Regions from separate parts of the Flintibacter sp. HCN-6482 genome, predicted to be linked through region 2. Evidence: riboswitches for the same ligand, from Rfam matches in the RefSeq annotation. Region 2 holds a riboswitch; the other holds the start of a gene.
What was found. A riboswitch is a leader RNA that binds a small molecule or an ion and turns the genes downstream of it on or off. The one in region 2 is predicted to bind lysine.
Positions count from the first base shown of each region.

Region 1: another riboswitch for lysine. It lies ahead of asd (aspartate-semialdehyde dehydrogenase); the one in region 2 lies ahead of WKS99_RS05040 (Na+/H+ antiporter NhaC family protein).

Region 1 is NZ_JBBKBK010000002.1:620,445-635,070, reverse strand. It holds gene scfA (six-cysteine ranthipeptide SCIFF) at 1-34, opposite strand, end outside; gene WKS99_RS08085 (TIGR04086 family membrane protein) at 184-606, opposite strand; gene yajC (preprotein translocase subunit YajC) at 687-962, opposite strand; gene tgt (tRNA guanosine(34) transglycosylase Tgt) at 1,069-2,214, opposite strand; gene queA (tRNA preQ1(34) S-adenosylmethionine ribosyltransferase-isomerase QueA) at 2,487-3,509, opposite strand; gene WKS99_RS08065 (SpoIID/LytB domain-containing protein) at 3,534-5,345, opposite strand; lysine riboswitch at 5,412-5,591, shown strand; gene asd (aspartate-semialdehyde dehydrogenase) at 5,756-6,844, shown strand; gene dapA (4-hydroxy-tetrahydrodipicolinate synthase) at 6,898-7,788, shown strand; gene dapB (4-hydroxy-tetrahydrodipicolinate reductase) at 7,802-8,557, shown strand; gene WKS99_RS08045 (zinc-ribbon domain containing protein) at 8,658-8,939, opposite strand; gene WKS99_RS08040 (sigma-70 family RNA polymerase sigma factor) at 9,033-9,617, opposite strand; gene glmM (phosphoglucosamine mutase) at 9,727-11,085, opposite strand; gene ruvB (Holliday junction branch migration DNA helicase RuvB) at 11,120-12,193, opposite strand; gene WKS99_RS08025 (DUF6054 family protein) at 12,215-12,547, opposite strand; gene ruvA (Holliday junction branch migration protein RuvA) at 12,654-13,262, opposite strand; gene WKS99_RS08015 (hypothetical protein) at 13,296-13,727, opposite strand; gene ruvC (crossover junction endodeoxyribonuclease RuvC) at 13,732-14,253, opposite strand; gene WKS99_RS08005 (RNA polymerase sigma factor) at 14,453-14,626, shown strand, end outside.
Region 2 is NZ_JBBKBK010000002.1:1,223-15,848, forward strand. It holds gene WKS99_RS04990 (hypothetical protein) at 1-1,651, opposite strand, end outside; gene WKS99_RS04995 (hypothetical protein) at 1,680-1,850, opposite strand; gene rlmB (23S rRNA (guanosine(2251)-2'-O)-methyltransferase RlmB) at 1,878-2,663, opposite strand; gene ftsH (ATP-dependent zinc metalloprotease FtsH) at 2,935-5,139, shown strand; gene WKS99_RS05010 (hypothetical protein) at 5,211-6,056, shown strand; gene WKS99_RS05015 (hypothetical protein) at 6,108-6,542, shown strand; gene WKS99_RS05020 (hypothetical protein) at 6,585-6,794, shown strand; gene WKS99_RS05025 (alpha/beta hydrolase) at 7,012-7,944, opposite strand; gene WKS99_RS05030 (rubrerythrin) at 8,050-8,730, opposite strand; gene WKS99_RS05035 (PaaI family thioesterase) at 8,867-9,271, shown strand; lysine riboswitch at 9,359-9,527, shown strand; gene WKS99_RS05040 (Na+/H+ antiporter NhaC family protein) at 9,646-11,409, shown strand; gene WKS99_RS05045 (hypothetical protein) at 11,607-11,732, opposite strand; gene WKS99_RS05050 (hypothetical protein) at 11,793-11,960, opposite strand; gene WKS99_RS05055 (hypothetical protein) at 11,973-12,104, opposite strand; gene WKS99_RS05060 (ABC-2 transporter permease) at 12,129-12,782, opposite strand; gene WKS99_RS05065 (ABC transporter ATP-binding protein) at 12,779-13,639, opposite strand; gene WKS99_RS05070 (GntR family transcriptional regulator) at 13,636-14,016, opposite strand; gene WKS99_RS05075 (MATE family efflux transporter) at 14,367-14,626, shown strand, end outside.

The DNA.
Region 1 (14,626 bases), 620 kb from region 2:
AAGTGGCCCCGTTGAGGGTCTGGATATGCTTCATTGGTATCTCCTCCTGAATCGCTTAGTGCAACAATTATACCACAGTTTTTCTCTGGACGCAAGTCCGGCAGTTCCTTTGGTGGAAAACTGAAGCTGGGCAATATCGCTGCTATCAAGTGGTATTGTAGCATAGCGAACCGGATATTTCAATCATCTTTTCCGCTTTTTCTTGGGCTTTCTTCCCAGTATACCGGCTATCGCTCCCCCACACAGGCAGGCGCAGAGTATGCCAGCTCCCCCCTGCTCTAACGATGCGGTATCATAGGCCAGAAGGCCTGCCGTCAGCAGAAGCAGGAACAGGATTGCTCCTACTCCTGTCCCCACTAGCAAAGATTTGGAGCGGATCCTTTTGATGCTGTATATCCCGCCAACAGCCCCGCCTAAGACACAGACCGCTAGTACCGCTCCCTGAGCCCACTGTTCCCGCAGGACTCCTGTTGAAATGAGCAAGGCGCACAGCAGAAGTGCTAGCACGGCCGAAAAACCGGCGAGCACCCCACCCTTGAGCAGTTCACACATACTGTTGACCCACTGTTCGCCCGATTCCTCTTGCCGTCTTTCCCTCTTTTTCATAACACAATGCCCTCCCCGCGGTCTTCTGTTTTCACGAAAACCTATGCGAGAAGGGCATATAGTATGTCTATTTTCTGTGATTACTTCTGCTCCGCAGCAGCGGCAGAGGAGTTCTTAGTGGAAACAGCCCACTTGGTGAACTCGATGCGGACGCGATCAGCCCCGGTCTCAATCACGATGGTATTCTCCTTCACAGAACAGATGGTGCCGATGATACCGCCGATGGTAGTAATCTCATCGCCGACAGTCAGCGAATTGCGGAGGTTCTGAGCCTCCTTCTTCCGCTTGTTCTCGGGGCGGATCATAAAGAAGTAGAGCATTGCGAACATTAAGGCCATCAGTATTAAGGTTTCCAAAATTCGTTCCCTCCAAAGTTGTTGTCAGCTGTTTCCAGTCAGACGCATTAGTGCTATTATAGCGGGTTTTTTTCCTGTTGGCAAGTCCTTTTGTCAAATTCGAGGACTACATTCCTGGGTCTGCTGCGGGTCTGTCCAGCTTTCCAGAAAATTTCTGTCGGAATGCCTCAAATCGTCCCTGATCCAGTGCCTCGCGGATGCGGAGCATCAATTCGTTATAGAAATGGAGATTGTGGAGCACTGCCAGACGCATAGCCAGCATCTCCCCGGCCGTCAGCAGGTGCCGGAGATAGGCTCGGGAAAAGGAGCGGCAGACCGGGCAGTTACAGGTGGGATCAATGGGACGGGAATCCAGCTTGTACTTCTCATTTTTGATATTTATGGTGCCCTCCCAGGTATACAGCTTTCCATGGCGGGCGTTTCGTGCCGGCATAACACAGTCAAAAAAATCCACGCCGCGGGCTACTCCCTCAATGATATTGGAGGGGGTTCCCACTCCCATCAGATACCTAGGTTTCTCTTTCGGCATATGGGGCTCCACCGCTTCGATAATATCATACATGGTCTGTGTGGGCTCCCCTACAGCCAGACCGCCGATGGCGTAACCGTCACAGTCCAGTTTGGCGATCTCATCCATGTGCCATTTCCGCAGGTCTGCATAGGTCCCACCCTGGTTGATGCCAAATAGCATTTGGCCGGGATTGACGCAGCCAGGCGCCTCATTGAGCTTTCTGTGCTCCACTGCACAGCGATCCAGCCATCGTGCTGTCCGCTCGCAGGAGGCCTTGACATAGTCGTAAGGCGCCGGGTTTTCCACACACTCATCAAAGGCCATGGCGATATCACTGCCCAGATTGGATTGGATCCGCATGGACTCCTCCGGTCCCATAAAGATCCGCTTTCCATCAATGTGGGAGGCGAAGGTAACGCCTTCCTCTGTGATCTTCCGCAGTCCGGACAGAGAGAACACCTGGAATCCTCCGCTGTCAGTGAGCATGGGGCCATCCCAATCCATAAATTTGTGGAGTCCACCCATCTGTCGGACTACATCGTCACCCGGACGCAGGTGGAGATGATAGGTATTAGACAACTCGATCTGACAGCCGATTTCTTTCAGGTCGTGGGCGGACACCGCCCCTTTGATCGCTCCGCAGGTGCCGACATTCATAAAAACAGGAGTCTGCACAGTTCCATGGGGGCAGGTAAATACTCCCCGGCGGGCCTTCACCTCGGTTTTTAGTAATTGAAACATAGATTTCTCCTTAAAGTGTGTGATACCAGCGACTTCATTCCGCCTTACGCGCTGGCTGCAGCTGGCTGTCTTGGGTCCCGGTCCTTCGCGCCGGTTAGCGCCTCCAACTGCTGGAGTCACGCTTCGGGATCCAAAACATTTCTGATTTTTTTGGAACACTCCTTCCGATCCCATCGCTCGAAGCTGCTCTGTAGCGGATATTACCGCCCCCTCTAGGCCGACCACGAGAGCCTGACCGATATTGGACAAGTCTATCAGCCATGACGCGCTTTCTAAGAAATGAACATGGCGTCTCCGAAGCTAAAAAAGCGGTATTTCTCTTTCACCGCCTCTTGATAGGCGTTCAGTACATGTTCGCGGCCCGCCAGAGCGGATACCAACATGATAAGGGTGGACTGAGGTAGGTGAAAATTTGTGACCAGCGCGTCCAACACCTTGAAGCGATACCCAGGATAGATAAAGATATTTGTCCATCCAGACCGCTGTGTCATGGTGCCGTCCTCCGCCGCAAAGCTCTCAATGGTGCGGCAGGAAGTGGTACCCACACAAATCACCCTGCCTCCATTTCTTTTGGTTTCATTGATGATGTCCGCGGTTTCCTGAGATATCATGCAAAACTCAGAATGCATCTCATGGTCGCGGATGTCCTCCGCTTTGACAGGCCGAAAGGTACCAAGGCCGACATGGAGCGTAACGTAGCATACCTTCACACCCATTTCCTGGATATTATCCAGCAGTTCCGGAGTAAAATGCAGTCCGGCGGTGGGCGCTGCGGCGGATCCTACGACTTTAGAATAGACCGTTTGATAACGCTCCTGGTTCTCCAGCTCGGCCTTGATATAGGGCGGCAGGGGCATTTTCCCCAATTCCTCTAATATTTCAAGAAAAATTCCCTGGTAGTGGAACTGGACCAGCCGCTTGCCGTCCTCCAGCTCCCGTTCAATCGTTGCAGTCAGCTGCCCTTGTCCAAATATTATCTGGGCGCCTGTCCTAAGTTTTTTTCCTGGACGGACTAAGCATTCCCAGCACCCCTCGCCCCGGTCCACCAGCAGCAATACCTCACAGGTCCCTCCCGTGGGTCGGTGCCCGATCAGACGAGCGGGCAGCACTCTGGAGTCATTGAGGACTAGGCAATCTCCGGGGCGCAGGAAGTCCGGCAGATCATAAAAGTGGTGATGTCCGACTGCTCCTGTGTTCTTGTCCAGTGTCAGCAGCCGGGAGGAATCACGCCGCTCTAGAGGAGTCTGAGCGATCAGCTCTTCTGGCAGTTCAAAATTGAAATCAGAGGTCTTCAAAACAGTTTACGCCTTTCTCTTCTTTTAATAGGTGCCCACTTGGACGCCAGGAAAATAAAATTTCAGTATCTCGTCATAGTCAAACCCTTCGCGGGCCATGGCGTTGGCACCAAATTGGCTCATTCCCAATTGGTGCCCCCAGCCCGCTCCGTCAAATACATAAGTATCTCCAGAGACGGTCACTGTGCCGCCTCCCACATTGGTCCCGGAGGCACCGGTATTCCCCTCCGACAGCGAGCTAATCTTTCCAGAACCGGAGATCACATACAGATCGCTTCCAGCTCCAGATACCGAACCGGTACCAGAAATCACATATACATCGTCCGTACCACTCAGTGTACCGGAACCATTGACCGCATAGCTTCCAGATCCGTTTCCGGCTGGCTGGCTGGCCATCTTTCCATTTACTGTAAACCGGATCGACTTAACACCAAAATTTCCTCGGATACCCATATCTATGCCGCCAGAGGATGCACTTGGCTTGAACGTGTTGCTGTTCCCATTTTTCCAGTGTACCTGAAGTCGAATGACGTTTCCCATCTCAGAGTAGGTCAGTTCTAGGTAATCGATGGAAGTACCAACCCCAAAGCCGTTGCTCTGAAGTTTACTGGTCAGCTCCTCTGAGGTATAGGTAACCGTCCAGGGAGAATAGGGATTTAAGTCGTCTACTAGGGATTCGTAAGGATCTATCACACCCTTCAGGTAGGGATGGGTGTTGACTGTATCCGTCCCCCAGACATTCTTTGCGTCCTCTGTGGCTCCGCCCGCGCTGGAGGAATATACGGTCTCTGCCAATTTTCCGTTATAGAGAACCACCTGGCCCGCTGTTTCCTCTACCGCCTGGTCGCTTACCTCACTGGGGCCGGAGTTGGAACGTCCATCTCCGCAACCATGGTATGCCTGACATTCCGTACTGCCACATACGTCAAATCCGTAGCTCTGGTGCCGGCCCATGTTCCTCAGAACATAAGTCCTGGCACAGGTGGCTTGGGCCTTCAGGGCCTCCAAGGGCCAGGTGCGGCCCATCTCATAACAGACCACACCCTTTACATAGTCCTCCAGCTCCACCACATTGACTACCGAGATATTTCCTCCATTGAGGCGCTGATAAAGAAAGCCACCTCGGTATTTATAATTGGAGAACCAAGTCCTGACATCCTCTGCTCCGGTCACGTCTGGCAGGATCGCCAGGATACCACCTGTTCCCTGGTCAAATTGAAACAGGATATGATCCGTCCCTGTTTCCACAATACTCATTCCGTAGGAAGTAGTCCCTACAACGGTCCCCTCCCCTAAGGTATCGATTGCGTCCAGCGCCTCGCCCTTTGAGAGATAGGCTCCCACCCGAACCTGGTATTCTCCATCTATCCAGGCCACGAAGCCATCCTCATAGTCTTCCGCGTCCCGCCGTGCGTCCTCGTAGTCTCCATACCCGCTATCGATCAAAATATGATAGCAGCCCACCGCGATATTGCTGGTAATGGAGGAGGAGTAGGTAGTCTTGCCCAACGAGGCGTCCCGTCCATAGTAGAGGTTTTGTGTCTTAAGCACCGCCACCTGGTCAATGTCCTTCTCCGTCCGTCCCAGCTCAACGAAATCCATATTCCCGTCATAGTAGCCGAAGCGGAAACCGGCGCCATACCCTGTATTATTTTGGAGGTGAGCGGCCTCCAGTTCTCCCGTTTCTATGTACTGGTACGAGGATGCCAGCCCTACACGGATCATAACCTCACCGTCACTGTTGGTTCTTACGGCCCATCCGGTGGGGACTGCCAGGGTTATTGCAAGTACAGCGGCGGCAAGCCGCATCCAATTTCTCCTCATGGTCTGCTCCATTTCTCCACTTCTGCGGTTTTGTACTATTGACACCGACCTTCAAACGTGATAGGATAGGGTCAAATTCTGCAAGATAGAGGTGCGGCTACATCAGTAGACATGGCCAGGGAGCCGGTTCCCGCTGATCCATGTTCAAAGGGGACGCCGCCGAAGAGCTGCTCTTCCGGTCAAGAGTTTGCTCTGGTCGTCTGGTTAACAGCCAGCCGACTGTCATCAGGGTCAGGCTGATGGAGAGCTGTCTGCTTTTGTGAATATTTTGCCGGTCGAGCAATTTGCTCTTAGTCGACATTATAGTACAAAATCAGCCGCTTGAAAAGCCGCTGATTTATTTTTTTCTTTCCCCTGGTCGACTCATCTATGTTCAGACTTTGTCATACCCTTATATAAGAGAGATTTGGAGGTTGCTTTACATGGAAAAGTATAAAGTAGGTATCATTGGCGGAACCGGTATGGTTGGTCAGCGTTTCATCACACTGATGGAGGGTCATCCCTGGTTCCAGCTTACAGTTATCGCAGCCAGCCCCCGTTCTGCTGGAAAGACCTATGAGCAGGCTGTCTCCGGACGTTGGGCCATGGAGAAACCCATTCCTGAAGAGGCCAAGGGCTTGGTTGTCATGGATGCTCAGGCCGACGTGGAGAAAATCGCCGGTCTGGTAGACTTCGTATTCTGTGCTGTTGATATGAAGAAGGATGAAATCCGCGCTTTGGAGGAGCGGTACGCCAAAGCCGAGTGTCCCGTGGTCTCCAACAACTCCGCCCACCGTTGGACCGATGACGTGCCCATGGTGGTCCCCGAGATGAATCCTCAGCATATTGAGATCATCCCCGCACAGCGCCGCCGCCTAGGTACCAAACGCGGCTTTATCGCCGTCAAGTCCAACTGCTCTATCCAGTCTTATGCTCCCGCCATCACCCCCCTGCTGAAGTACGGTGTGGAAAAGGTCCTGGTCTGTACCTATCAGGCCATCTCTGGCGCCGGCAAGACCTTTGAACGTTGGCCCGAAATGGTCGATAACCTGATCCCTTATATCGGTGGCGAGGAGGAAAAGAGCGAGCAGGAGCCGTTGAAGATCTGGGGACGCATCGAGAACGATAAATTTGTCAAGGCGGATGGCCCCTCCATCACCGCCCAGTGTCTGCGCGTCCCAGTATCCGACGGACACACCGCCGCCGTATTTATCAAGTTTTCCGGTGAAAAGCCCTCCATCGAGCAGATCAAGTTAGACTGGGCCAATTTCAAGGGCAGAGCCCAGGAGCTGGAGCTTCCCTCCGCGCCCAAGCAGTTTATCCATTACTTCGAGGAGCCAGACCGTCCCCAGGCCAAGCTGGACCGTGAGCTGGAAGGCGGAATGGCGGTTTCCATGGGGCGGCTCCGTGAGGACACACAGTATGACTATAAATTCGTGGGCCTGTCCCACAATACCCTGCGGGGTGCTGCAGGCGGCGCTGTCCTGTTGGCCGAGCTGCTGTGCGCCGAGGGCTATATCGATCATATGTGAGCCAGGAGGTCACCCTCCTTACTTCCCGCATTTGAAGAAAGGGTGTATTGTTTATGAGAAGTCCTGTTTTTACCGGTTCCTGTCCCGCGCTGGTCACTCCCTTTGACCAAAACGGCAGCATCAACTACGACGCCTTCGGAAAGCTGATCGACGACCAGATCGCCGCCGGCGTGGATGCGGTGTGTGTCTGCGGCACCACTGGTGAGTCCGCTACCATGTCTATTCGTGAGCACATTGCTGCCGTGGAATTTTGTGTCAAGCGGGTAGATCACCGTGTCAAGGTCATCGCTGGTTCCGGCAGCAACGACACCTCTGCCGCCGTCTACCTGTCCCAGCACGCACAGGATTCCGGTGCAGATGCCCTGCTCCACGTCACCCCCTATTATAACAAGGCAAGCCAGACCGGTCTGATCAAGCACTATGAGTATATTTCCGACCGGACTGACCTTCCCATCATCCTGTATAATGTTCCCAGCCGCACCGGCGTATCCTTTACTGCCGACACCTATAAGGTGCTGTCCGAAAATCCCAAGATCAACGGTGTCAAGGAGGCCAGTGGCAATTTCTCCCTCCTGGCCCATACCCGGTATCTGTGCCCTGACGACTTCTATATCTGGTCCGGCAATGATGACCAAGTGGTCCCTATGATGGCGCTGGGAGCCAAAGGCGTCATCTCTGTGGCCTCTAACATCATCCCTGAGGTCATGGTACAGATGAGCCACTGGTGTCTGGACAATGACTTCGAATCCGCAGCTAAACTCCAAATCGAATATATGGATCTAATCGACGCCCTGTTCTGTGAGGTCAATCCCATCCCCGTCAAGGCGGCTATGAATCTAATGGGGATGGAGGCTGGTTCACTTCGGCTGCCTCTGTGCGATATCTCTGACAAGAATCTGGCCGTACTCCGCACCTCGATGGAGCGGATGGGCCTGCTGAAGTAAGGAGCGTCCACACGTGCTAAAGATAATCATTTCCGGCTGTAATGGTCATATGGGCCGGGTGGTGACCTCTCTCTGTGAGGCAGATCCCCAGGTCCAGGTCGTCGCTGGCTTTGATGTACTAGGCGCCAGTGACCGAGAATTTCCGGTGTACTCCTCCCCTGCCCAATTTCATGGAGAAGCGGATGCTGTCATTGATTTTTCCTCTCCGGCCGCGCTGGATGGTCTGTTGTCCTTTGCCAGGGATACCCGAATTCCCATGATTTTGGCTACCACCGGATATACTCCTGAGCAAGTCGCTCAAATTGGTGCGGCCGCTCTAGAAGTTCCAATCTTCCGCTCGGCTAATATGTCCCTTGGCATCAATGTACTGCTTGAGTTGGTCAAGAAGGCTTCCACAGTATTGGGAGACAGCTATGATATCGAGATCATCGAGCGGCACCACCGCCGCAAGGTAGATGCCCCTTCGGGAACTGCCCTTATGATTGCGGACGCTGCCGCCTCCGCCTGTGGGCATGAAACCGAATACGTCTTTGACCGACACTCCGTCCGTCAACCACGGGATAAAAAGGAGATTGGCATCTCTGCTGTACGTGGAGGCACCATTGTGGGAGAGCATGAGATCATTTTTGCCGGCCACGATGAAGTAATGGAGATCCGTCATATCGCCCATTCCCGTGAGATTTTTGCCAAAGGGGCTCTTGAAGCCGCAAAATTCATGGCCACAGTGGATGCTCCGGGCCTGTACGATATGAGTATGCTAGTCAAATAAGTCCATCAAAAACGCTCGGACGCCGATGTGGCGATCCGAGCGTTTTTGATGGGGCAAGAAAAAGGACGCCCGATTGGGCGCCCTTTTTTCTTGGCAGATATCAGCCCTGCTGCTCACGCATCTTGGCGAAGCAGTCGCTGCAGTAAACGGGACGGTCAGACTTGGGCTCGAAAGGAACCTTAGCCTCACCACCACAGGCAGCGCACACCGCGGTAAAATACTCACGGGGGCCGCGAGCAGCGTTCTTGCGGGCATCACGGCAGGCCTTGCAGCGCTGGGGCTCGTTCTGGAAGCCGCGCTCGGCATAGAACTCCTGCTCACCAGCGGTGAAGGTGAACTCGTTGCCACACTCTTTACATACCAGGATCTTGTCTTCGTACATGGACTTTCCCTCTCTTTGACTCGTTGCCCAAATCAATTCGCTTGGGCGATTGTAATATGCGATCAGCTCACGCTGGATACGCCGGGGATAAAATCACCGCGCCATTTTGCGGCGAATGCGTTGGATGGCGTTGTCTACCGACTTTTGGGAGCGGTCTACCTGCTTTGCAATCTCTCCACAGGAGAGGCCGTTTAAATAGAGCGGCAAAATATTGGCTTCAAGCTCAGACAACTGGCCCTTCAGAGCATCTAGCCGCTCTTTCAGTTCCTCCCTGCCGATGATGACGTCCTCCGGGCTTTCCACGATGGAAAACAGTTGCGCGTTGGTCCCGTCAAAAAGAGGGGGTTCAAAAGAGATGCTGTGATTCAATGGGGAATGCTTGCCGCCTTGGGCGGCGCGGACAGCAGTAATCAGACGGCTTCGGATACAGATTTCAGCATAAGTGCGAAAAGCTGTGTCCCGCCGGAAATCAAAGCCACGGATGGCAGTCAGTAGGCCCAACATACCTTCCTGGATCAGGTCCTCGCTATCACCGCCTGCTAAGAACAGAGGGCGGGCACAAGCACGTACCAGCTGACCATATCGAAGGACCAATTCATCCTCCGCCTCACGGCAGCCATTGGAAATCTGCTGACATAATTCCTCATCGGACAAACTCTGGAATCGCGTTACTTCCATATCAATAGGATGGCTCTTAATCATAATAAACAAAATCAACGGATTTGTCAAGCCCTTGGCAGAAATATTTTGTCAAAACCTCCAAGCTCGACCATATCCGATTCATCTTTTATAGTTGGGGGATCAGATCTGCCAGCCGTTGGGCAGCCGCCTGGGCAATGTCCTCTGTCTTGGCCTCCACCATCACCCGCATCAGGGCCTCGGTTCCTGATGGGCGGACCAGCACCCGGCCCTCGCCGTTTAGGGCGCTCTCCTCCTGCTGGACAGCCTGGGCCAGTAACGGGCTGGCCATCGCCGACTTTTTTACATCGTTATCCGTGACCGGAACATTGATAAGCACCTGTGGGAAACGGGGACAGCATCCAAACAGCTCCGAAGCCCTTTTTCCACTCTCCTTCAGCAGGGCCAACATCTGTAACGCAGTCAACTGGCCGTCGCCAGTAGTTGCGTACTCCAGGAAAATCATGTGGCCAGACTGCTCGCCGCCTAGACGGTACCCCTTTTCCAGCATCCGCTCTAGAACATTCCGATCGCCTACCGCAGTACATTCCAGGTCCATACCTTTTTCCTTGCTGTAAAGATGTAGGCCCAGATTGGACATGACAGTGGCCACGATGGCATTCCCAGGCAGCTTTCCCTTGGCTTTCATATCCAGTCCACAGGCGGCCATGATTTGATCCCCGTCGATGAGATTTCCCATCTCATCGACCGCCAGACAGCGGTCCGCGTCCCCATCAAAGGCGATGCCAATGTCGTAGCCGCCTGCCTTGACCATAGCGGCCAATCCATCAATATGGGTAGAGCCGCACTTTTCGTTGATATTGATTCCATCCGGGTCGGCGTTGATGACATCGGTACGCAGCTTAGAGAAGCGGTCAAACAGCCGCGCGGCAGTGGTAGAGGCCGCTCCGTTGGCACAGTCTACAAGGATACGCAGGCCACCCAGGGTGGAGTCTATAGTGCTCTCCAGGTGGTCGATGTAGTCCTCGCTGGCCTTGGGGGCCACATAGCTCACCTTGCCAATATCGCCACCTGTTTTCATAGGGACATTGTTGTGGCCAAAGAGGACAATATCCTCGATTTTTTCCTCCAGTTCATCGGACAGCTTGAAGCCCTGGCCGTTGAAAATCTTGATGCCGTTGTGCTCAAATGGATTGTGACTGGCGGAGATAACGATGCCAGCGTCCGCCCCCTCGTCCACAGTCACCCAGGCCACGCCTGGGGTGGGAAGAGTGCCCAAGTCCAGCACATCGGCCCCAGCAGTGCACAGCCCAGCGATGAGGGAGCCTTTCAGCAGATCCCCGGAGATTCGGGTATCCTTCCCGATGGTAACCAGAGGCTTCTCCCCCGGTTTTTTGTCCTTGGACAGCACAATAGCGGCAGCCAGTCCTACTTTATACGCCAAATCGGCATCAAGCCCGGCGTTGACTACGCCGCGGATTCCGTCAGTCCCAAATAATTTACCCATAAATTCGCACCTCTATCATACAAAATGTGTCAAGTCAGAATGTCAGTTGATCCAGCTGGTCCACGGCTGCCGCTCCCGCGACAGGCAGTCCTAAATGTCGATAGGCTTTTTCCGTGACGCACCGCCCTCTTGGGGTACGGGTGAGGAAGCCAAGCTGCATCAGATAGGGCTCATAAACGTCCTCTAGGGTAACAGCCTCCTCGTTGATGGTAGCGGCCAGAGTTTCTAACCCCACTGGTCCCCCCCGATAGTTTTCAATAATGGAGCGAAGCATCCGGTGATCGATGGAATCCAGCCCCAGGTAGTCGATCTCCAGGGCGGTGAGGGCTTCATCAGCCACCTTCTTGGTGATGACACCGCCAGCCCTCACCTGGGCGAAGTCCCGTACCCGGCGGAGCATCCGGTTGGCGATGCGAGGGGTTCCACGGCTGCGGCGCGCGATCTCCATGGCCCCGTCGGCTTCAATGGGCACCTCCAAGATGCCGGCGGATCGGGTAACGATCAACGCCAGTTCCGCCGGGGTATAGAGTTCAAGCCTTAATGTCACACCGAACCGGTCCCGCAGCGGGGCAGACAGTTGGCCAGCCCTGGTAGTAGCCCCGATCAAGGTAAACTTGGGCAGGTCCAAGCGGATAGAGTTGGCTGATGGGCCCTTGCCGATGATGATGTCGATGGCATAGTCCTCCATGGCCGGGTACAGAACCTCCTCCACCGAGCGGTTAAGGCGGTGGATCTCATCCACGAAAAGAATGTCGTTCTCATTCAGGTTGGTGAGCAGGGCGGCCAGGTCCCCAGCCTTTTCAATGGCGGGGCCGGAGGTAATACGCACATTGACTCCCATCTCGTTGGCGATGATACCGCTAAGGGTAGTCTTTCCTAATCCGGGTGGTCCGTGGAGAAGCACATGGTCCAGGGGCTCATGGCGCATCTTGGCCGCTTGGATGAACACCTCCAGGTTTCCCTTTGCCTTCTCCTGGCCGATATACTCCCGGAGGGTTCTGGGCCGAAGGGAATACTCCCCCTCGTCCTCCCTGGTGAGAGAGGTGGTCACCAGCGGTTCACCCGGCTCCTCACGGTCAAATTCTATGTTGGAAAAATCGATTGCCATGGGTTCACTTCCTGTTTGATTTTAGAGCTTTTCTACCAGTTCCCGGAGGGTATCTAAAAAGGCCTTCTCCCCCCAGGTGTTGAGCTTCAAAAACATGGCCTGGCTGCCGCCAGAGGTAATGGCGGACAGGAACAGCTCATCCCCATCCCCTGCCAAGGTCATGGCCAGGGACACTCGGTTACCACCGCCGAAGCTGTACCGCTCGTACACCCGTACACAGCAGCGCACTCCGGCGGACTGGAAATAACTCTCATCCTCAAAGCTTGCCGACATGCTGGCGTTCAAAATGCCTTCGTGGATATACCGCAAGGTGTCGTCAAAGTCCCCATGAAGCCTTGCTTCATACTTGGCCATAGCGTTTCACCTCAATCTCTTTTTTGAAATCAGTCCGCCCACACAATGGTACAAGGTACCTTGCGTCATATCGGGCCTTCACTACCTCGGAACTCAAGTCCGGCGCTCATCCCTTCATCATCTTTTTCAGGGCCTGCTTGATAATCTCCTCCAGCGCCAGGCTGTCCAAATCGATTCCCTTCAAAGCCAGATTGATCTCTCCCTGGGAATAGCCCAGTACCGCCAGAGCGGCGGACGCCTCTGACAGCTTATTCTCCGGGATGACGGTGATGCCCGTTCCGCCATAGGCCTCTCCCTTGGCAGAAATGGTCTGTCCTTTGGCCAGTTTATCTTTTAATTCCAAAATCACCCTCTGGGCAATTTTTTTGCCGATTCCTTGGGCGCAGGTAAGGGCCTTTTCGTCCCCAGTAATGATAGACAGCGCCAAATTGGCCGGTGTACTGGCAGACAGAATGGACAGCGCCGCCTTGGGCCCCACGCCGGACACAGAGATAAGATGCTGAAACAGGTTCAGCTCCTCCTGGGTGGCGAAGCCGTAGAGCTCCATGGCATCCTCACGGACATTCAGGTATGTAAAAAGTTTTCCCTTGTTTCCTTTTTTCAGCGCTGACAAGGTGTAGCTGGTGGTACGGCAGGCAAACCCTACCCCGCCGCAATCAATCACGGCCAGGTAGGGCTCAATATGGGCCACCGTGCCGCTGAGATAGTAAAACATAAGTTCCTCCGCATACCGCCTTTTGGGCGGTGTTTATTCTTTTAGCAAATACCGTATTTCCCCGGTATAGTAGATCTCCAGTTTAAATTCTAATATGTGGTCCTGCAGATTCAGAAAACCGCTCAACATGGTCAGCCGAAAGCCATAGCTCTCGTCCATAATGTCCAGAGTACCGTCGGAATGCTCCAGCAGGAAGGTCTCCAGGGTCATTTTTTTGCCAGTAAAAGCTCCACAGTTGCCGCACAGGACGTCCTGGTACTCTATTATGTAGATGTAAGAGGAGTCCCAGTCCACCCCGGTGAGCTCCACATCCCCATCCACCTGTCCATAGGGGGCGGCGGTGCACACATAGCCGTACTGGGTCACCAGACGCAGGGTATCCTTCTCCGCCTGCAGTTCCATAATATGGGCGTCATGGAGGCTGTACTCCGGTTCTGAAGCGGGCTTTTTGACGATCATCCTCATCCCATTACCTCGTATCGTACTTTTTGGGGTCAAAGACCCGCTCAGTGTTCAGCAGAGATGTGGCCGCCCGGCTGTGGCAGATGGCGATGGCCAGGGCGTCGGCGGCATCGTCAGGCCGCGGGATCTCCTTCATGTTGAGAAGCCGCTGGGTCATGAGCATGACCTGCCGCTTGTCCGCCCCTCCGTAGCCAGCGACAGCTTGTTTCACCTGCATAGGGGTGTACTCAAAGACGGGCACGCCCAGCTTCTCCGCGGCCAGCAAAATAACTCCCCGTCCATGGGCTACGGCAATGCCAGTGGTAATATTTTTGGTAAAAAACAGTTCCTCCACGGCCATCTCGTCCGGATGAAAGGTGTGGATCAGCTCCTCCATATCGTCAGATATCTGACAAAGGCGGCGGGACAGAGGGAGCCCCGGCGGTGTGGTGATGACACCATATTGGAGCAGAGCGTTCCTGCCCCGATCAGCCCGAATGAGGCCAAAGCCAATGGTAGCGACCCCAGGGTCGATGCCTAAGACGACCATAATTCCCTCCGTGTCCATATCAATACATTGTAATGATAACATACTTTTGTTAGAATTGGAAGTTGGAAATAAACTTTGTTTTTATAGGTGGTCGTCACAGGACTTCAGGGGCTTGCGATCTATCCGTCTAAAAATATTTCTTAAGGCGGTGACATTTGGCCTTCCAGAGTTGAGTTATGGTAGAAAGGAGGTTTTGCCGATGGACGCTAAACCACTGCGCACGGGCGGCCAAGTGGAGGATATCCTGGTCCGCTATCAAAATACGGTATACGGTCTGGCTCTGGCTAGGACCGGCAGCCGAGCAGACGCAGAGGATGTATTTCAGGAGGTCTTTCTCGCTTACTTCCAATCAAACAAAGCTTTTCGAGATGAG
Region 2 (14,626 bases):
TATTGGCGGACAGGCCGCCCCCCTCGTAGCAGCACAGGTGGTCGGCATTCCGCATCAGGCCTCCCAGAGCGCGGAGATGGTCGTGGAACAGCTTGGTCAGGCCGCTGCCGGAGTCCCGGATGAGAGTGGCTGTATAGGCCACCACCCGCTCCATGGGGAAGTTGCCCAACACCTTCACTCCGTTGAGTTCTACATAGCCGGGGGGGAACAGATCGGTATCCGTGATGAGAACTCGGTCCCCCCTCCGGGAGCGGGAGATGCCTGGCCAGCCAGCCAGGGCGGCACCGCTTTGGGCCAGACGCCGGGCCAGCTTGTGGAAGGAGCGGCCGTAGATCAAGCTTCCTCCAAAGGCGGAGGTGGCGGTAAAGGTGGCGGACAGACACCATAACAGATGCTCAGGCTGGCCGATCCCCACCGAGGTCAGCAGGGAAAGCAGCAGGCAGCCCAGCAGTAGCAGGGGGCAGAAGCGGCGAAAAATACGCTGGGCTCCATCGTCAGCCTGGATCTGGCTGCCAAAGCCCTCCTGGGTGCCGGACCATTTGGTATAGGTGTCCAGGCCGTTCCATTTCCCCTCGTCCAGGGTGACCCGATAGGGAGTGGCGGAGGCGGCCGCGGTTCGGCAGGAGAGCCGCAGGCCGCACCGCTTGTGATAGGCTCCGTGGAGCAGGAAGAACAGGCCGGCCAGGGCCACCGCGCTGTATGGTAGCTGATTTCCACGAGAGGGGTGGAGAGCCAGCACAGCGCCGTCCGCCAGAGTGGCGGCGCACGAGAGGGCCGCCAGAACATCCATCCCAAGCCTGCCATGGAAGGCCCGACCAATGGCGGACACCAGCGCGTCACCGGCCAGCAGTACGCCCGCGGCCAGCAGGCCTACGGCGATCCAACGCTGGATGGACAGGTCGTCCAGAGGGGGGAGCCATACAAGTCCCAGGGCGGGTACCAGCAGTTGGACCAGGGAGAGGGCAAAGAGGAGGAACACAGCCAGTACCCGCAGCCGGGCCCCGCCCAATCCCTTGTGATAGCTCCGGGCCAGCTCCTGGGGGTCCGTGTCCGGGGGAGGGGGGTCCTGGGGCCTGGGACGGCGGGACCGGGGGACCTCCTCCGGCTCCTCCTCCCGGTCCGTGCCTGGGATCAGCTTCTCCAGGCGGCGGACCTCGGAGTGGTCGATGGCCTCGTCCTCCTCAAACATATGGTCCGCATAGTCGTCGGCCTTTTTGCCCAGGTCCTTGAGAAAGGCGGATAGGACGCTCTCCTCCTCCGGAAAAGGAATCACTTCTTTGTCAGCCGCCGGGCCGTCCAACTGCTCCTCTGGCTCCTCACTGGGGAGAGAAGCCTCGTCGGGAGGCAGCTCCTCCTCGTCAGGCAGCTCCTCCTCATCAGGAGGCTGCTGTATCTGGCCCCCGGGAAAGGCAACTACCTTCCCCTCACGCCGGGAGGTGCGGGGAGCCTCCGGCCAGGGCAGGTCAGGTCCCTCCGGCTCCCGCTCCTTTTTGGGGGGAACAGGGACCGCACCCCGGCCCGGAACCTTGCCGGACCCGTATTCCGCCAAAATATCTTCCAGAGAGAAACCGCCTGTGTCCGTGTCCCCGATGAGGGAGCGGATCTCCGCCAGGTCGTCCTCGTTTCGTTTTTTATCGTCGCGGTCGCTCATGGGAGGCTCCTTGAAATTTGAAATTCAGTCACTGGTTACGATGGATGGCGCTCAAGAGGAATCCACCCATGGTGGCAATAGCAAATACTACGGCGCCCGCACCCGGGATGGCCAGCAGGCTCCCGACGAGGTACCCGACGACAGCCATTGCGATGGTGCAAATAGCGGCCTCCAACCCGTTAAAAGGCTTAATTGGCATCATAGAAAATTCCTCCTGCAAGTCTGACTAATTGCCTGTTCGCTGGCGGACAGCCTCATACAGCAGGACCGCGGCGGCAGCGGAGGCGTTCAGGGAATTGATCTTGCCGAACATAGGGATGGAAACGGTGAAGTCACAGCTCTCTCCCACCAGGCGGCCCATCCCCTCCCCCTCGCTGCCGATGACGATGGCGGCAGGGCCCTTCAGGTCGGCATGGTACAGGGAGGTGGACCCATCCATGGCGGTGCCGAATACCCAGACTCCCGCCTCCTTCAGTTCCTTCAGCACAGTGGGCAGATTGGCCACCCGGGCGACAGGAACGTGGGCCACAGCCCCGGCTGAGGTCTTAGCGACCACGGCGGTCAGACCGGCAGACCGGCGCTTGGGGATGATGACTCCGTGGGCGCCGGCGGCGTCGGCGGTACGGATGACCGCCCCCAGGTTGTGGGGGTCGGATAGCTCGTCACATACTACGATAAGGGGGGGCTCGTCCTTATCCCGGGCGGCGGCTAGGATGTCGTCCACAGAGGCGTACTCCCGAACGGCGGCCTGGGCGATGACTCCCTGGTGGGAGTGGGTTCGACTCATATTGTCCAGCTTCCGCCGGTCGGCGTCTACCACTACGATGCCCTTCTCCCGGGCGGTGGAGGCGATATGCCCCAGGGCCGAGTCACGCTCGCCCTTGAGTAGAAATATTTTGTCGATGGCCACGCCGGCTCTCAGGGCCTCGATGACCGCGTTGCGGCCTTCAATGATGCCGTCGTTCTCCGTTTCCACAGGGGCGGAGCGGCGCAGAGGCGGTCTATTATTCATGGGGCAGTTCCCTCCGATGTCAAAATTTCCAACGATAAAAAACAGTATATCATATTTAGGCGAAAGGGGGAAGTCAAAAATACAGGACGGGGAAAAAACCGATTGGGGATCGAGGGGCTCCGCGGTCCGAGCAGACCCCCTTACCTTTTACAGAAAGTTTACACCCGCTTTTCTTGTTTTTAAAGTGCGGATGTGGTATGATACCATTTAGTCCTAAATGTGATTTGGACAGAAAAGAGAAAATCAAGCAGAAAATTGGAGGTATTCTCCTTTGAAACCAGATAAGGGAAACAACAAAAAGAACACGTTGGGCCTCATCAGCATTATTATGTGGGCCCTGGTACTGACCATGCTGTTCAAAAGCTGCACCTCATCCTATGCCAACGCCAACCAAGTCCAGGTGGATTACTCCATCTTCCGCCAGTGGGTGGTGGCAGAGCTGGTGGAGTCCGTGCGGATGGAGAGCGGCGAGTACGTCATCACCCTGAAGGAAGGAATGGAGGAAGAGGCTGAGGCCTATCTGCCCCAGGAAGAGGAGCGGGACCAAGGAATCTTTGCTGGAATGCAGATCCCACTCCGGGGCCAGAGCCAGGAGAAGGAATATGTCACAACCCCGCCCCCAGTATCCGACCTGAGCATCTACGACCTGCTGGATGAGCACGGGGTGACCAACTACGGCAGCGACCCGGTGGACAGCTCTGCCTATATTCTGTCCCTGCTCATCTCCACACTGCTTCCCATCCTGCTGTTGGTGGGCGCTATGATGTTCCTGTTCCGCGGGGTAGGCGGCAAGGGAGGAATGGGCGGCCTGGGCGGCGTGGGCAAGGCCAACGCCAAGGTGTATGTGGAGAAGAAGACCGGTGTTACCTTCCGGGATGTGGCCGGCCAGGATGAGGCCAAGGAGTCCCTCCAGGAGATCATCGATATTCTCCACAACCCCGGTAAGTACACTGAAATCGGCGCCAAGCTGCCCAAGGGCGCCCTGCTGGTGGGCCCTCCGGGTACTGGTAAGACCCTGCTGGCCAAGGCCGTGGCCGGCGAGGCCGGCGTCCCCTTCTTCTCTATCAGCGGCTCCGACTTTGTAGAGATGTTCGTGGGCGTGGGCGCCAGCCGTGTCCGTGACTTGTTCAAAGAGGCCAGCAAGATGGCCCCCTGTATCATCTTCATCGATGAGATTGACACCATCGGCAAGTCCCGCGACAACCGCATGGGGGGCAACGACGAGCGGGAGCAGACACTGAACCAGCTGCTGGCCGAGCTGGATGGCTTTGACCCCGGCAAGGGCGTCATCGTCCTGGGAGCTACCAACCGGCCCGAGGTGCTGGACAAGGCTTTGCTCCGCCCCGGCCGTTTCGACCGGCGCATCACCATCGACCGGCCTAATCTGGCCGGACGTCTGGCCACCCTCCAGGTCCACACGCGAAACATCCGTTTGAGCGAGGACGTGGACCTGAAGAAGATCGCCTTAGCTACCGCTGGCACTGTGGGCGCTGACCTGGCTAACTTGGTCAACGAGGCGGCCCTCCGGGCCGTCCGCCACGGCCGCCGCATGGTGACCCAGGAGGACCTGCTGGCCTCCTTCGAGTTTGTCATCGCCGGCAGTGAGAAGAAAAATTCTGTGCTCACCCAATTCGAGCGCAAGCTGGTGGCTTACCACGAGGTGGGCCACGCCATGGTGGCCTATAAGCAGAAGAACGCCGAGCCGGTGCAGAAGATCACCATTGTCCCCCACACCGAGGGATCCCTGGGCTATACCCTCTTGATGCCCGAGGAGGACAAGACCAACCTGCGGACTAAGGAAGAGCTTATGGCCAAGATATCTGTTTCCATGGGCGGCCGGGCCGCTGAACAGGTGGTGATGGATACCATGACCAACGGCGCCTCTCAGGATATCCAGGAGGCTACCAATATCGCCCGGAACATGGTGGCCATGTTCGGTATGAGCGAGGAGTTCGGCATGATGGCCCTGGGCTCGGTCCGTAACCAGTATCTGGACGGGGGCTACGGCCTGGACTGCGCCCAGGATACCGCGGCTGTGATGGATAAGGCGGTCAAAGCAATTTTGGACGTTTGCTACGAGGACGCTGTAAAGGTTATCCAGGAGAATCTGGAGGATATGCACAAGGTAGTGTCCTATCTGCTGGAGAAAGAGACCATCACTGGCGGCGAGATGGTGGCCATCATCGAGGGCCGGGATCCCGCTCTGGTGGAGGACGCCTACGCCTCTACCCGCAAGAGCGAAAAGGCGTTCCGCCCCTCCGTACCGGATGTGATCGAGGCGCCGGCCAAGCACATCCATATCGTCAGCGAGGAGGTCAAGCCTCCCGCTCTGGACGAAGGGGAGGCCAGCGGCCGTCAGCCTGAGGGGGAGGGCACAGAGGAGGACTCTGAACCCACCGCTCCCGCTGGTCAGGGACCGGCGGAACAACAGGAGCACGCCCCGTCTCAGGACGAGGATACCAAGGACCAGACCTGATGAACGGGACGCCTCGGAGAGCGTAAGCTCTCCGAGGCGTCTTACCTCTTTTGTATCAAGGGGGCAGGACCGTGAAATTAGTAGAGGACCGGCGACCCACATTGGCATCCTGGCCAAAGCGTATCTATCAGTGGTCGGAGCTGCCCCAGCTTTTCCGCCCGGCTCTGGAGGAATGGCGGGGAGAAGGGCTGCCTCCCGGCAACGTGACCTATATTCCCCAAGTACGGCAGGGAGTAGGGGAGGAGGAGCACGCCGTGTCCTGGTGGCGTGGCCAGGTCCTCCTACAGACCCTGTGGCGGGGAGGGGTAACCCGGCTGCTCATCCCCCAGGGGGCGGCTGCCATCCGCTATGAGGTCCAGCTGTTGAAATGTACCCTGACCATCTACTTAAAGAATGGCGATCAAGCCTCTTTCTCCTACAACAAGGTGAAGGAGGACCAACTGCGGCCGGTGCTGTCCCTGCTGCTGGGGCGGCCCTCCGGTCTGTCCTTTCCCACCGAGCACCCAGAGCCTGAGCGGCTGGGCTGGCTGCTGGAGGAGAGCTATGGGATGTACCACACCGCCTTGCTGTGCTACCGGCTGGGGGAGCGGCTGGAGGACTGCCTGTACCTTCGGGGAAAGACGGGCGGCCTGCTCTGGCTGATCCAGAGGACCCCGGACCCGGAGTATTTTCTGGGAGTCATGGACCGGGGCCTGGCTGCTATCAGCCACGACAGCTATTCCACCTGTGTCCTGTATGCCCCCTGGGAGAGCATGGACGGCGCGGAGCTGGTGCCGGAGAGGCGGGGATACTCCCTCCAGGTGCAAGCTGCGGGAGGGAAAATGACTATCCCGGTCCAAGGGGGACAGATAGAGAAGGTCCGAAATTTTTTGGACCACTTATCTCGGGAAAATGACCAGATATCCCAATTTCATTGACCGCATAGCCCACCTTCTGCTATCATTTTCGAAAAAGGGGGAGGGAACCTTATGGAAGGATTGGGACAGAAACGGCTGGGTGTAGGCCTGACCCTCTTGCTTCTGGTGGGGCCCCTGATTGTGTTTGTCCTCCTTTCTCTTGGTTTTCCACCAGTCATCGGCAATCTGATGGCCGCCCGCGCGATGAAGGAATATGCGGCCCAGGTCCATCCGGAGTGGAGGGCGCAGGGCCACTGGGCGGGCTATGATTTGGTGGGCGGCGGCTACTATCTCTCCTTCTCCGACGGCGGCGAGAAGCGGAGTCTGGGATATGGCGGGCTGGTCGTAGAGGATAAGGAACGGGAAGAGGCCCTGCGGAAGAAACTGTACATCGACAGTGTCATCCGCCGGACAGGGCTCTGGGTCCCGGACCAGAATATTACCATGTGGTCAGCCAGATGGAGCCCCCAGATGCCGGACGAGGCCGTCATATCCGTCGATGTGTAGTTCTATGGCGGCGCGGATGAGCCCATCCCCGATGAGGCAGTCATGCGGGAGAGAATGGCCGACCAGGCCATGTTGGCATATGAGGTCCTGGCTGCCCATTGTCCCATACACAGATTCTCTGTCCGATACCACCACAGGGGAACGGAGGGGAAACAGGGTGGAATGCTTTGGAACAGGATTACAGTGGACCTGCCCCAGGGAGAGACCATGACCAGAGACCACATCCTGACAGGCGAGCTGGTGACAAACTGAAGGTGGAGGGATTAGGGTGGCGCCTTGTGCCCCTCTAAACCACCCGTTGTATCTCACCATCCATGATTGTCGCGGTTCCGATGAGAGCAGTATTCCTCTTCAAAGGGGAAAGACAGTAAAAGAGCGGCCGTACAGCCGCTCTTTTACTGTCGTATTTTCTGGGCTCCCTGTACGCCAAAGGAGACAAAGAGGCAAAACACTGGGGAAAAACTGGGCTCTAGTCAAAGAGCCGCTGTTCCAGCCAGACTAGCAGGTCCTCCATGACCTCCTGGCGGTTGAGCTCGTTGAACATCTCATGGCGGCCTCCGTGGTACAGCTTGACAGTCACATCCCGGCACCCGGCGGAGCGGAACATCGCCTCCACCTTCCGTACCCCCCTGCCCATGGAGCCCACGGGGTCCCGGTCACCGGACAGAAAATAGATGGGGGTGTCCACGTCCATTTTGGATAGATTTTTTTTGCTGGCGATGAACTGCAGTCCTTCCATCATATCCCGGAACATGGATACCGTGGGCTGGAAGGCACACAGGGGGTCGTTTAAGTTGGCGTCTACCATGTCACGGTCCCTACTGAGCCAGTCGGCGCGGGTTCGGGCGGGCTGAAATTTCTTGTTGTAGGCGCCCAGAGAAAGCTCATAGATCAGTGGGCTGACATAGTCCGGGCCCTTGAGGGCGGCCAGCCCCCCGGCGAGAAGCCGACCGAAGGCCACTAAGGGCGCCTTTTCCTGGCCGGTGCCGGAGAGAACCGCTCCATCCACCGTTCCCGGCCAGCGAATCAGATAGGTCCGAGTGAGGAAGGAGCCCATGGAGTGGCCCAGCAGCACATAGGGCAGACCGGGGAACTTTTCCCCCTCTATCTCCCGTAGGCGGCGCACATCTTGGGTGACCAGGTCCCATCCCCCGCGGGGGGCGAAGTAACCGTATCGACCGTCGTTCACTGTGAGGCCGTGGCCCAGGTGGTCCTCGCCGCACACAACAAAGCCGTGGGCGGTGAGGAATTGGGCCAGATGCTGGTACCGCTCGATATGTTCTGCCACCCCATGGACAATCTGAATTACAGCGATAGGGCTGCTTTGGGGGAACCACTCCTGGGCGTGTATAGTATGGACGCCGTCAGAGGAAGGATAGGAGAACTCCTTGGTCTGGGTCATAGAACCGCGCTCCTTTCATCGGTATGTGGAGGATGGCGGGGGCGCGTGCGGCCTGGCCCTGCCGCCCACCTTCCTGTCCAGTTTACCCCAAAGCTGAGAAAACAGTCAACCCATCTGTTCCAGCAGTGAGCGAATGGTGGCGGCATGGAGGACCCCGTCTTGGGCCAGCTCCTGATATAATTCCTTGAGACAGGCATCCGAGGTGGTCTCAGCGGCCTGCTGATTGGCCCGCTCCCATCGCTGCTCCCAGACGAACTGATCCCGTAGGGCCAGGGGGAGAGAGGCGTTAATGACCACAGAGGGGGTCGGTGGGCGGTAACGCTGACCGGTGATGAGAAAGTAGGCGGCAGAGAGCTGGCGCAGGGCCCGCCGGTGGTCGGCAGCCAGACAGCTCAGTGACCTGGAGCAGCTTCCGCCCCTGCGGACTAGGGCCTGGGCAATGAAGACCCCTTCTTTGACCAGGTCCATGAGAGAGGCGAGCGTCTGTTCCTCCCCCTGGGACTGGCTGCCGAGGCAGAAGGGGGGGTCCTCCTCCGCTTTGCTGCGGGACGGGGGAGGGGGCGTAGGAGAAGCGGCGGGCTGTACCGGGGTCTCGGCTGGGACCGGCGCGGCCTCGCACTGGTCTTGGGGGGCGGTTTCGGCGGGGGCGATCTCATCTACTTCCGCCCGCCCTATGGCGATGGGGCTCTGCGCTTGATCGGGCATCACACGGCGCCATACCCGGTCAAACGCCTCCTGGTCCACGCCCTGGGGAGTCAGGGCGGCAGGGTTCGAGTTTTTTTCCATGGCGATTCCTCCTTGGGTATGAGTTCTTACCAATCTATGCGTTTGGGGGAAAATCGGTGAAATTTTTCCCGTCAGCCTTGCCCCACAGATGTTTTTGTGATACACTTCCCCTGACAACGAGCAAAGGAGCGGTTCCATGACTGACCAGGAGAGGACCGATTTTATATTCCGCACAGTCAATACGCCGCACCAGTTTTCCTATGAGAACGGCATCACCGTGACCCATGTGGAGCCCGGTTATGCCAAGGGGGAGCTGGTGGTGGGACCTAACAGCATCAATCCCCATAAGAATGTCCACGGAGGGGCAATGGCCACCCTGGCCGATACGGTGGGGGGATGCTGCGCCTGTTCCAGGGGCGGCGTCTGCGTCACCGCGGGAAGCACTATGGAATTTTTGCGCCCCGCCTTTGGAAAGAAGATATTCTGTGTAGCCACGCCCAAGAAGATGGGCCGCACCCTGTCTGTGATCCAGGTGGTGCTCACCAACGACCAGGATGTAGTGGTGGCCACCGGCACTTTCACCTTTTTTATGATGGATTGATAGAAAATTGAAAAAGAAGGAGCTTTTTTTCGAAAGAGGCTTGACAATAGTGAAGGGCCGTGGTAGGATACTTGCAATTCCAAATGAATAGTGGATAGAGGCGCGGTACTCATGCGTACTGTGGGACAGGGCCAGGCAGCCGTCCCCAGGAGAGGGTGTACCGCCGAAGGCTGGCTTCTCTGCCTGGAGAGGCGAACCTGGGCCGCAGGAGAATATCCTGCGGACTGTCACGAACAAGTGGAGCGCTATCCGAAGGTCCCTGGGGTCCGCCTGGGGACGTCCGGCTTTGCCATGGGCGCTTGACGTGCCTGTGGCTTTTTTGTTTGCGCGGGGGGCTGCGGCCCCGGAGAGAGAATCATGTGGAGGGAAAAGAAATGAGAACGAGAAGATCCTGGCCTGTGCGCCTGATCATCATGGTGATGATGGTGCTGGCCCTGGCCACCACCAGCTTTGCCGTGCTGGCGGACGACCCCACCGAGATATCGGGCACCAAGATGATCGAGTGTCCCGACTGCGGCCTTACGGGCGGGTGTTCCGTATGCCTGGGCACTGACGCTGAATGTGAGGCCTGCGGCGGCACCTTTGTGTGTCCCACCTGTGGGGGTGAGGGGTATATCCAGTCCCCCAGCAGCTCCTACAACACCGCCCTGTCCCTGCTGCCCCCGGTCATCGCCATCGCCCTGGCCCTGATTACCAAGGAGGTGTACTCCTCCCTGTTCATTGGAATCCTGGTGGGCGGCCTGCTGTACTCCAATTTCTCCTTTGAGGGGACGCTGAATCATGTGTTCAGCGGCGGTATCGTGGCCTCCTTGTCAGACAGCTACAATGTGGGCATTCTCATCTTCCTGGTCATTCTGGGCACTATGGTGTGTCTCATGAATAAGGCAGGCGGCTCGGCCGCCTTCGGCCGGTGGGCCAAGAAGAACATCAAGTCCCGGGTCGGTGCCCAACTGGCATCCATCCTGTTGGGCTGCCTGATCTTCATTGACGACTACTTCAACTGCTTAACCGTGGGCAGCGTCATGCGGCCCATCACCGACAAGCACAACGTGTCCCGGGCCAAGCTGGCCTATATCATCGATGCCACCGCCGCGCCGGTATGTATCATCGCGCCCATCTCCTCCTGGGCAGCCGCCGTGTCCGGCTTTGCCGAGGACGGCCAGGGCCTCAATCTGTTTATTCGGGCTATCCCCTATAACTTCTATGCCCTGCTCACCATTGTGATGATGCTGGGCCTGGTGCTGATGAAGGTAGACTTCGGCCCCATGGCCAAATTCGAGAAGAACGCCGTAGAGAACGGCGACCTGTTCTCCGGCTCCAACCCCTATGCCATGATGGATGAGGAAATCGACGACACCAAGGGTACTGTGATGGACCTGGTGCTGCCCATCGTGGTGCTGGTGGTCTGCTGCGTCATCGGCATGATCTACTCCGGCGGATTCTTCTCCGGGGAGAATTTTGTGGATGCCTTCTCCAACTCTGATGCCTCTATCGGCCTGATGCTGGGTTCCGCCTTTGGCCTGCTGTTCGCCCTGATCTACTTCTTCGTCCGCCGCTCCATGACCTTCAAGGAGATGATGGGCTGTATCCCTGAGGGCTTCAAGGCCATGGTGCCCGCCATCCTCATCCTCACCTTTGCCTGGACCCTGAAGAGCATGACCGATTCACTGGGCGCCAAGTACTTTGTCCGTGACTTCGTCCGCAGCGCCCAGGGCCTGCAGATGCTGCTGCCCGTCATCGTATTCGTGGTGGGCTGTCTGCTGGCCTTTGCCACCGGCACCAGCTGGGGTACCTTCGGCATCCTGATCCCCATTGTCCAGAACGTATTTTCCATGGACAACCCTCTGGCCATCATCTGCATCTCCGCCTGTATGGCCGGCGCGGTGTGCGGAGACCACTGCTCCCCCATCTCCGACACCACCATCATGGCCTCCGCCGGTGCCCAGTGTGACCATGTCAACCATGTGTCCACCCAGTTGCCTTATGCAATCTCCTGCGCGGTTATTGCCGGCATTTCCTATGTGGTAGCCGGTGCGTTGGCTTACTTCGGCCTACCCGGTATCATCGCTCTGCCGGTTGGCATCGTCCTAATGCTGGGCTTCCTGTTTTTCGTAAAGAATGCTCGGAGGAGCGCCTGAGGTAAAACGGCGGGATATCCAGACCGAAAGCAGAAATAAAATAAACAAAGACGGAGCAGAAGCGTCGCTTCTGCTCCGTCTTTGTTTAGATGCGGCAGGAGAAGAAAGATTCTCAATGATTTCAAATCCTGCTGGGGACGTTGTGCGTTCCCGATTTTGCCTTTCCCGATTCCTGTCCGGCCTTCACATCTGGGGAGCTAGACCTTTTCACACTCCAGCTTTTCCTGCAGTGCCTTGATGGCAAGGTCTAGAGCAGGGATAGACTTGGCGGTGGCATACTGCTTCATGTGCTCCAATTCCCGGATGGCTTCTTTAGTGGTCATAGCGGTCACACTCCCTCAATCATTTTTTACTATTATAGCATGGGAGGGAGAAAATGTAAATCACCGGCGCTTTCGCCAGCCGCCGCCAAGGAGGACAAGGCCGGCGGCCAGGGCAAAGAGGAGCCAGAACAGAAAACTTCCACTGGGGATGGTGTCCGTAAAGGCGAGCGCCACCAGGGTGACAGCTACGGCGCGGCCAGCCCAGATTAGGGGCATAATTTTTGGCATAGAGGTTCCTCCTTATCTCCGATGGGCCAGAGCGAAAGCTCCGGCCAGAGCCAGCAGTGCCAGGACCAGCACCCGCTCCACGGCGGTAGCGATCCAGGCGAAATGCAGGACGACAGGGTGATGGATACCAGGCAGCCCGTCCATACCATCAGGACCCCGGTTTTCATATCAAAACTCCTTCTGTTCCATGATACGGCAGGAGATGAGGTAGGATAGCCCAAGTCCCAGGAGTGGGATCAGAGGGAGTAGGGAGCCCACGGCCAGAACAGTGCTCTCCGGCATCCGGTCCAGAGAGGAGAGGTCGATGCCCTCGAAGAGCCCCAACTTGTAGGCGCCGAAGAACAGGAGCAGGGGGGCGAAAATGACGATATACATATAGGGGCGGGCCCGTTCCACCCCCAATTTATAGCACAGGGGGAGGAGAATATCAGCGATGATGAGTCCCAGCCCCAGAGATACCATCAGGCTCAACAGGTTTTCGGCCATGGCGCTCTGCCCTTTCCCAATGGACAGGACCACGCAGGCCACCAGGGAGTAGAGGGTTGCGGCGGCGGCCATCACCAGGGTGAACAGGTAGCGCGCGCCCACCAGACTCCTCCGGCCAGTGGGGAAAGTGAGGGCGTATCGGTCCCACTTGGCCAGTTCGTCGAAGGAGAAGGCGGACAGGGGCAGCATCATGATAATGATTTGAGTGACGGCGGTGATGGTGGAGATGGGAAAGAGTCCAATCACGGCCAGCAGCAGGTAAAAGGCTAGAAACAGCACATAAGTCTTAAGGGTCTTTCGCATCACGAGCATATCTTTTAGAACCAGTCCGGTCATTGTGCTTCCCCCTTTGCGATGAATAGCATGATGTCTTCCAGCGTGGTCCGCTCCACCAGTAGTTCTGGATACCGGCGGCGGAAGGCGGCCCGGTCGGCCACCAGGCCCTCGCAGCCGTAGGAGCTGCGGCGTACCCGGATCAAATCGTCTGGGGCCACAGAGTTCAGCTGTGCGGCGGTGCAGGCCAGACGACCGTAATTGTCCAGAATACGATCCTTGGCGTCGGACAGGACCACCTGCCCCTGGTGGATATAGGTGATATAGTCCGCCGCCTTCTCCAGGTCGCTGGTGATGTGGCTGGAGATGAGGATGGCATGGTCATCGTCCTGGATAAATCCGAGAAACTCGTCCAGAATTTCATCCCGGACAATGGGATCCAGACCGGAGGTGGCCTCATCCAAGATCAGCAGCTTGGGGCGGTGGGACAGGGCGGCAGCCAGGGACAGCTTCATCTTCATCCCGCGGGAGAATTCCTTGACGAATTTGCGCTCCGGCAGCTGGAATTTGGACAGATAACGCTGGTAGAGGGCGCTGTCCCAACCTTGATATATCCGGGAGAGAATCAAATCGATGTCCCGGGGGCGGAGGGAGTCGTGGAAAAAGCATTCGTCCAGCACCACGCCGATCTCCAGCTTGGCGGCCCGCTCCTCCCTCTGGTTGTCGTGGCCCAGGAGGGTGATGGTCCCCTCGTCCCGGCGGATCAGGTTCAAAATACATTTGATGGTAGTGGTCTTGCCTGCCCCATTCTCGCCAATGAGGCCCATGATGGCCCCTCCGGGAACGGTCAGGTTGATATCCCGCAGAGAAAAATCGCCATAGGACTTGCGGAGCCCTTGCACTTCAATACTATTTGTCATAATTCGTCACCTTTATACAGAATATCCAATAGCTCATGGAGCTCATCGAGAGAGAAGGCTCCCTTCCGGGCCTCCTCCACCGCCTGGGTAAGCTTCTCCTCCACCCGGCGGAGCTGGGCCTCCCGCAGCAGCTCCCGGTTTTGGGGCGCCACGAAGCAGCCCTTGCCTGGGACGTTCTCTAAAAAGCCATCTCGTTCCAGCTCCTCGTAGGCCCGCTTGGTGGTGATGACGGAGATACGGAGCTCCTTAGCCAGCAGGCGCATAGAGGGCAGGGCATCCCCCGCCGACAGGGTTCCGGCCATGATTTGCTCCTTCACCTGGTCGGTGATCTGCTCGTAAATGGGTTTGACGCTGGAATTACTTAGAATGATGTCCATCTCATGCCCCTTCTAACAGTGGAGAGAGGGGAGAGCTGCCGGCCGGTACCAGGTCCAGCGCCCGCCCTCTGACGCACTGTTATTTTGTGTTTTCTGTATATATACTACATATACAATATAACAATAGAAAGCTGTTGTCAATAGGGCGGGTAAAAAATTTTTTGGCAGTGGTATGGCGGAAGGCGGAGCATGGGAGACATCCGGCCTCCGCCATTAAGCATTTTGGCCAGTTTTCTGGAAAAAAAGCGGGAAATGCTATGGTTTTGCCTAATTTACAAGGAGAGAGGCCGGTGCTATAATTGCCAGCGCCTAGAGAAGACTTAGAAAAAGTGTGTGGAGAGGCGAAGAACGTGAAACTGGAAAATGATCTGGGCCGCGATCCCATCCGAAAGCTGGTCCTGAATATTGCGATTCCCAGTATGCTGGCCCAATTTGTCAGTGTGCTGTACAGCATTGTGGACCGCATCTACATCGGGAATATCCCGGAGATCGGCAACCTGGCCCTGGCGGGGGCCGGCGTCTGTGGTCCCGTGGTCACCATGATCGGCTCCGTGGCCTTTTTGGTAGGGGTCGGCGGTTCCCCCCTGATGTCCATTCGGATGGGCGAGGG